DNA from 2 places in the Crossiella sp. CA198 genome. Region 1 is predicted to be linked to the other one. Evidence: riboswitches for the same ligand, from Rfam matches in the RefSeq annotation. Region 1 holds a riboswitch; the other holds the start of a gene.
The links. A riboswitch is a leader RNA that binds a small molecule or an ion and turns the genes downstream of it on or off. The one in region 1 is predicted to bind cyclic di-AMP.

Region 2: it holds a riboswitch for cyclic di-AMP, as region 1 does, so the genes downstream of both, ACTOWY_RS12380 (transglycosylase family protein) here and ACTOWY_RS22835 (NlpC/P60 family protein) in region 1, are expected to answer to the same signal.

What each region holds. Positions count from the first base shown of each region.
Region 1 covers NZ_JBQJIM010000013.1:208,009-211,639, reverse strand. The annotation lists gene ACTOWY_RS22845 (hypothetical protein) at 1-414, shown strand, start outside; gene ACTOWY_RS22840 (NYN domain-containing protein) at 493-1,866, shown strand; cyclic di-AMP (ydaO/yuaA leader) riboswitch at 2,169-2,320, shown strand; gene ACTOWY_RS22835 (NlpC/P60 family protein) at 2,335-3,375, shown strand; gene ACTOWY_RS22830 (basic secretory protein-like protein) at 3,464-3,631, shown strand, end outside.
Region 2 covers NZ_JBQJIM010000006.1:259,164-262,794, reverse strand. The annotation lists gene moaC (cyclic pyranopterin monophosphate synthase MoaC) at 1-75, shown strand, start outside; gene ACTOWY_RS12385 (molybdenum cofactor biosynthesis protein MoaE) at 54-1,001, shown strand; gene ACTOWY_RS12380 (transglycosylase family protein) at 1,075-1,749, opposite strand; cyclic di-AMP (ydaO/yuaA leader) riboswitch at 1,751-1,907, opposite strand; gene ACTOWY_RS12375 (phosphatidylinositol-specific phospholipase C/glycerophosphodiester phosphodiesterase family protein) at 2,145-3,011, opposite strand; gene ACTOWY_RS12370 (BTAD domain-containing putative transcriptional regulator) at 3,145-3,631, shown strand, end outside.

The sequences.
Region 1 (3,631 bases):
ACCGACGACGAGCTGTTCCACGTGCTGCGGCCGCTGGCCGGCTTCCTGGACATGATCGACGACTTCGAGTCCTACGCCGAGGACGTGGCGCAGGACTGCTTCAATTCGCTGCGGCTGCTGGTCCGGATGCACGGGGTGGACCAGGCCCGGGTCACGGCGCGGGAGTTCCTGTCAGGGCGGTTGGCCGAGGCCGTGGCGCGGATCCGCCGGGCGCCCCGGCACACCGTGCTCGGCGTCTACCAGGTGCTGCTGCTGGGCAAGGAGAACGTGGCGCCGGTGCGCGCGGTGCTGCGGGTGCTGCCCACCAGGGTGCTGGCCGCGCTGGCGGAGAAGCTGGTGCGGCTGTACTTCGCCATCCCCGCGGAGATCCCGGCTCCGCTGCCCGAGCGGACCCCGGCCCCGGCCCTGGCGTGATCAGCTTGCAACGCAAGCGTCGCCGAGCGTGACGGTGGCTGCGCGCCAGCGGCGCTGACGACGGCTAACCTTATCCGGGTGTTCCCGTTGCCCGCGCAGACCAGCCACGACCGGCCGGAACCCGATCCGGGTCCGTCCGCTGTGGACGGTGCGCCGCCGCCGGAGCCCGAGCTGGAGTTCGACTCCCTGCCCGAGGCCGTCCGCGCGCGACTCGCCGAGCTGTCCGCCGAGGCGCTGGGCACCATGCCCCAGCTCGACATCCCGCAGCCGCTGCGGCCGGTGGCCCGCTTCGCCCCCGCCAAACGGGCGAAGCTGGGCACCGGTCCGCTGCTGGCCGCGCTGCGGGATTCGGCGGTCTTCCGCAACGCGGTGGTGCAGTGGTGCCGGGAACACCGGCCCAGCACCCTGGAACTGGCCCCCGGCGATCCGGTGGCCACCGCGGCCGCGGCCGTGCTGCTGGCCGATCCGGCCGCGCCGCTGCACGTGGAGCTGGTCGCCCGGCGTTCGGTGGACGCCCAGCTGCGCTCCGAACGCGACGCGGGCGTGTCCCGGATCGAGCGCCTGGAGGCCGAACTGGCCAGGATGCGCGCCGAACTCGACGAAGCCAGGGGCGCGGCCGAGCGGGTCCGGCAGGAGGGCGAGGCCGAGCTGGACCGGCTGCGCAAACGCCTCCGCGAGCAGGGCGTGAAGCTGCGCCAGGCCAAGGACGAGGCCGAGGCGGCCAGGACCGCGCTGACCAAGGGCCACGGCGAGACCGAGGCGGTGGTCGCCGCGATCACCGCCGAACGGGACAAGGAACGCGAACGCGCCGAGGCCGAGCGGCTCAAGGCGGGCCGGGCGCTGGCCGAGGCCGAGGTGGCCCGGCAGTCCGCCAGGGAGGCCCGCCAGGCCGACGAGGTCCGGCTCGGGCTGCTGGTGGACACCCTGGCCGGCGCGGTCACCGGCCTGCGCAGGGAACTCGCCCTCGGCGGCAGCGGTCCCCGGCCAGCCGACACCGTGCGCGGGGCCACCCCGGCCACCGGCGCGCCCGGCCGGGTGGAGGACCCGGCCGCGCTGGACCGGCTGCTCGCGCTGCCCACCGTGCACCTGGTGGTGGACGGCTACAACGTGACCAAGACCGGCTATCCCGAGCTGACCCTCTCCGAGCAGCGGGACCGGCTGGTGCACCAGCTCGCGGTGCTGGCCGCGCGCACCGGGGCCGAGGTCACCCTGGTCTTCGACGGCGCGGGCGTGGTCGCGGTGCCCGCCTCGGCGCCGCGCGGGGTGCGGGTGCTCTTCAGCGACCCTGGCGTGCTCGCCGACGACGTGATCCGGGCCCTGGTCACCGCCGAGCCGGAGGGCCGTCCGGTGGTCGTGGTGACCTCCGATCGCGCGGTGGCCGATTCGATCCGCCGCCGGGGCGCGCACCCGGTGCCCTCGGCGGTGTTGCTGGCCAGGCTGGGCCGGGTGTGAGCCCGCGCATACGCGGTTGGCGTGTGGCGCTCGTCACTTTTCTGGGGTGAACCAGGTTGCAACCAGGGACGGACCGTGTCGGTGGGTATTGACAGTTGATCTCTAGGGAAGGCCAACACCGCAGGTCGCGCCGAATATGGTGAGCGATTACACAGCGCTGTTGTGTCGCTGGGTAACTAGTCCGATCGGGCGGCCGGGTCGCGGCCAAACATCGGCCGGCCCTGGGCGGTGGACTGGGGGCCTCACTACTCGTAACCTGTCCGAGATCTCGCGGCGGACCGTCGTCCAACCGAGGGCGACAACGCGAGACACCGCCGAATCGGCTTGTCGGGGGCCGAACCGGGGACCCAGGCAGTTGGGGTGAATCGGGCGGGCCTGAACCTGGGCACCGCGCGTAGGGCGACTTCGGGCCCGAACCCGTCAGCTAACCCGGTAAGCGGTAGCGAGCACGAAGGAGTAGTACGCCACGTGGCGTCGCATCGACTGAAGCGCACAATGCGCGGGGCCCTCGCGGCCTCAGCGGTTGTGGTAGCCGTCGGCCTCGCGCCGACGACCCCCGCGCTGGCCGACCCGGAACTGCCCGCCAACGCCTCCGAGGCGATGAAGCAGCTCCAGGAAATGTCCAAGGAAACCGAGAAGGTCGCGGAATCCCTGCACGAGGCCAAGGACGACCTCAACAAGAAGAACGCCGACCTGGAGAAGGCCAACAGGGAGGCCGAGGAAGCCAGCAAGCTCGGCGCCCTGGCCCGTGAGCAGGAACGGCAGCTCCGCGGGGACGTCGACAAGATGGCCTCCGCCGACTTCGAGGGCGCGCGGCTGAACCAGCTCAGCGCGCTGCTGATGTCGCGTTCGCCGAATGAGTTCCTGGACAAGATGGCGTTGCTCGACATGCTCGCGGGCGACAACAAGGACGCCATCGACAAGCTGCACGCCACCATCAAGCAGGCCGAGGACGCAGGCAAGCGTGCGGTGGAGGCCAAGGACCGCGCGCAGAAGGCCACTGACGAGGCCAAGCGGATCACCACCGAGCTGGACAAGCGCCGGGCCGAGCTGGAGACCCGCCGGTCCAAGGTGAAGGCGCAGTACGACAAGCTCACCCAGGATGAGCGGAACAAGCTCAAGGGGCCCGAGGACAACTCGGTCATCAACATCCCCGGCAACAGCGGGATCGCGGGCGCGGCGCTGGAGAAGGCGCTGAGCAAGCGTGGCTCGCGGTATGTCTACGGCGACGAGGGTCCCAACACCTTCGACTGCTCCGGCCTGATCTACTGGGCCTACCGGCAGGTCGGCATGGAGCTGCCGCGATCCAGTTCGCAGCAGGCCCGGATCGGCACCGCGGTGCCGATCAGCGCCATCCAGCCGGGCGACCTGGTGGCCTACAAGGGCCACATCGGCATCTCGGTCGGCAACGGCAAGATGGTGCACGCGCCCACCACCGGCGACGTGGTCAAGATCGCCCCGCTGCAGAGCGGCATCGTCGCGGTCCGCCGGGTCGGGGTCGGCTCCTGAGCCACTCGTCCAGGTAAGTCCGTTTTTCCGCGGGGCCGTCACCGATCGGGTGTCGGCCCCGCGGCCTGTCCGGCCCTAGGATGCAGCTGTGTCCGGGGTTGGCCGGTACAGGAGCTGGCTGGTCGCCGCGGTGGCCGCCGTGCTGCTTGCTGGGCTGGCCGTGGTCGCCACCCCGCAGGCCCGCGAGGCGGTCGACCCGCAGCCCCAGGTCACCACGCTGGACGCGGCGGGCCGCCCGGTCCCGCCGGAGGCCCCG
Region 2 (3,631 bases), on a different contig from region 1:
GCGGTGCTCGACGCCGTGCGGGTTGACCGCAAGGAGGGTGGGAAGACGGGACTATGGACGAGACCGCAGCCGTGAACCCGCGCAGCGCCAGGGTGATCACCGCATCCAACCGGGCCAGCAGCGGGGTCTACGCCGACCGCACCGGCCCGGTGATCGTGACCTGGCTGCGCGAGCGCGGCTTCTGGGTGCCCGAGGCCGAGGTGGTGCCCGACGGCGATCCGGTCGGCCAGGCCCTGCGCAAGGCGGTCACCGAACGGGTCGACGTGGTGATCACCACCGGCGGCACCGGCATCAGCCCCACCGACCGCACCCCGGAGGCCACCAGGGCGGTGCTCGACTACGAGGTGCCCGGCCTGGCGGACGCGATCCGGGCCGCCGGGCAGCCCGCGGTCCCCACAGCGGCTCTCTCGCGCGGGCTGGCCGGGGTGGCCGGTCGGACCCTCGTGGTGAACCTTCCGGGCTCCACGGGCGGTGTGCGGGACGGTCTGGGGGTGCTCGAGGGCGTGCTGGACCACGCGGTGAGCCAGCTTCGCGGCGGCGACCACACCCCCGGCGGGCTCCCGCGGACGGGTCCGGCGGCCGCCGTGCTGCGTGCCGAGGTCACCGAGGACCCCGTTGACGTGGAGGAACACGCCCGCCTGGTGGCCCACCCGGCCGCGGGCGCGGTGGTCACCTTCGCCGGCGTGGTCCGCGACCACGACGAGGGCCGCGGCGTGACCGAGCTGGAGTACACCGGCCACCCCAGCGCGGCCGAGGTCATCGCCGAGGTCGCCGCGGAGATCGCGCTCCGGCACCAGGGCATCAGAGCCATCGCGGTCAGCCACCGGATCGGCCAGCTCAAGATCGGCGACGCCGCACTGGCCTGCGCCGTGGCCGGGGAGCACCGCGGGGAGGCCTTCGCCGCCTGCGCCGACCTGGTCGACGAGGTCAAGCGCCGCCTGCCCATCTGGAAGCGCCAGCTCTTCACCGACGGCGCCGAGGAATGGGTCAACTGCCCCTGAACACACACGAAACCCCCGGTCGCCACGTGAACGACCGGGGGTTTCGCGGAGCGTGCCTAGCGAGTCGCCAGACTCACTTCACGTCGAGCTGCTGGCCCGGGAAGATCAGGTCAGCGTTCTTGACGATGTCCTTGTTGCGCTCGAACAGCGCCTTCCAGCCACCGTTCACCTGCAGCTTCTGCGCGATGGTGGACAGCGTGTCACCCGCGACGACGGTGTAGTCAGCACCGTTGCGCTCGGTGGCGACCGGAGCGGACTGGACCGGCGCGGCCGGCTTGATGACCGGCTTGGCCACGACAGGCTTGGGAGCGGCCTGCTTCTTCACGACCGGCTTGGCCGCGGCGGGCTTCGGGGCGGGCTTGGCGTTGCCGCCGCCACCACCGTGGCCAACCTTCCGGCCGCAGGACGGCCACGGCTGGAGCTTGCGAGCCGCGTACAGGCGCTCAGCGACAGCGATCTGCTGCTCGCGAGTGGCCTGGTGGGCGTACGGGGCGTACGCGCCGCCACCGTTGGAGAGCCAGGTGCCACGGTCGAACTGGAGGCCGCCGTAGAAGCCATTACCGGTGTTGACATTCCACCGGCCGCCGCTCTCGCACTTGGCCAGAGCGTCCCAGTTCACGCCACTCGCGGCGCTTGCGGTACCGGCCACTGCCATCGGGGCGGCAATGACGGCACCGGCCACGACAACGCGGGCCACGGTGCGGGTGATGTTGGACTGCTTGCGGTGCTTGCCTCGGTAAGAAGCCATGTCCCTCTCGCCAACCGCGCCTACGAGGTGAGCTGTCGGGTTCGAGCCGATGGAGCTGGCCCGGCCGGTTCGCACCGGCTTCACCCCAAGGACGCTGACTGCTCGCCCGGAAGTGGTTCCCCCGCCCCTGTCCAGTTGAAGTTTCGCTCGGGGTTTGGTCGGGAACCCGCTTGGACAGGGCTTGGCGCTACAGGTTCCCGTCGTGCTGGCCGGTTCGGGGCCGACCGAGAAGCGACCGTACGTAACCCAGCAGGGGTCCGCCAAACCTTCTGGACTGTGACCGTAGTCACTGTAACGTTTGGCGGAGTTCTGCGATGTCGGGTGTCGCGCCAGGTCAGCCTGCCGTTACCGCGCCGTGTCCTTACCGAGATCAATCACCGTCGGTGAGGCGTGGCTCACCTCGTAGCGGCACCCGAGTGACCCCGTAGGAACGCGGAGAGCCCCGCAAGATCATCGGTATTGAGGTGATCCACCCCGGCCGCCGCCAGCTCCCGCCAGAGCGCCGCGCGGGCCGGCCCCGCCGCGTCCGGGGTCGCCCAGAACCGGAGCCGCTGCCCGCCCGCGTGCACCCGCTGGACCAGTTCCCGCAGCTTGGCCCGCTCGGCGGCCGGCATCTCGCCCACACCCCGCCAGGCGAACAACTTCGTCCAGTTGTCGGACACCAGCGGCGCCAGCTTCGGATCCGCGCCAGGCCCGAGGTCGTTCGGATCGGTGAGGCGTCCGTCATAGAAAGCCAGTCGATCCCGCTGACCAGCCATAGCGGCCCGCGGCCGGTCCCCGGAGATGACCGCGGTCACAGCCCCGCGCAGCACGAACCCGTGCAGGTACCGGCTGAACAACCAGGAGTACCGCGGCGACCGCAGCACCCGGTCCAGCTCCGCGTAGGCCGCCACCCCGTTGGTCTTGATGTCCACCAGCAGCTGGAACAAACCGCCCCGACCCGGATAAACGCGTCCGCCATTGGCCAGTGCCCGCTTCCGCAGCGGCTCCAGGTACAGCGCCTGCAGGGTCCGCTCCGGCCGCAGGTCCCCGGGGTCGTGCCCGACCAGCAGTGCCCCGTCCACCAGGTAGATGTCCGCCTCGACACTGGTGAATCCGTGGTCCAGCGCGTCCAGCAACGGCCGCCCGTGCTCGTAGTCGTTGTGCGCGTGCGCCTGCGCGAGGGGCTTGACCCGCCCCGCCGCCCCGGCCTGCGCCACCGACCCGCCGAGCAACCCGGCCACCGCCAGGAGCACCAGCACCGCCCGCAATCCGATCCGCACACGAACCTCCCGAGTGAGTCTGGGGCGGAAAGTAAAGCGGACGAACGACCTGCCGGTGAACGGGGACCGGCCGGTTGATTGCCGTGCCAGGGACATCCGGCCGTGCGACCATCGGCTGGGGGCAGGGGGGCTGATGGGACCGGAGATCGAGTTTCGGGTGCTCGGACCGCTGGAGGTCCGGGTCGGCGGCGCGCTGCTGGTGATCGGCGCCGCCAAGCAGCGGGTGCTGCTGGCCGCGTTGCTGTTGCAGGCGGGCGATGAGGTCCGGTTCGAGGAGCTGATCGGCACGCTGTGGGAGTCCGCGCCGCCGGCCAGTCCGCGCGCCACGCTCCATACCTATGTGCGCCGCCTGCGCCAGGCCCTGCCCGGACCGGATCTGATCAACACCACCGAACACGGCTACCGGGTCGACCTGGCCCCGGAACAGCTCGACCTGTTCCGGCTGCGGAGCCTGATCGCCGGTGCTGAACGGGCCCGCGCCGCCGAGGACGCCGACTCCGAGCGGGCCTGCCTGGCCGAGGCCCTGGATCTGTGGCGGGGCCCGGTCCTGGTGGACATCCCGTCGGAACCGTTGCGCCAGACCGACGCGGCCCGGCTGAGCGAACAGCGCCTGGTGCTGC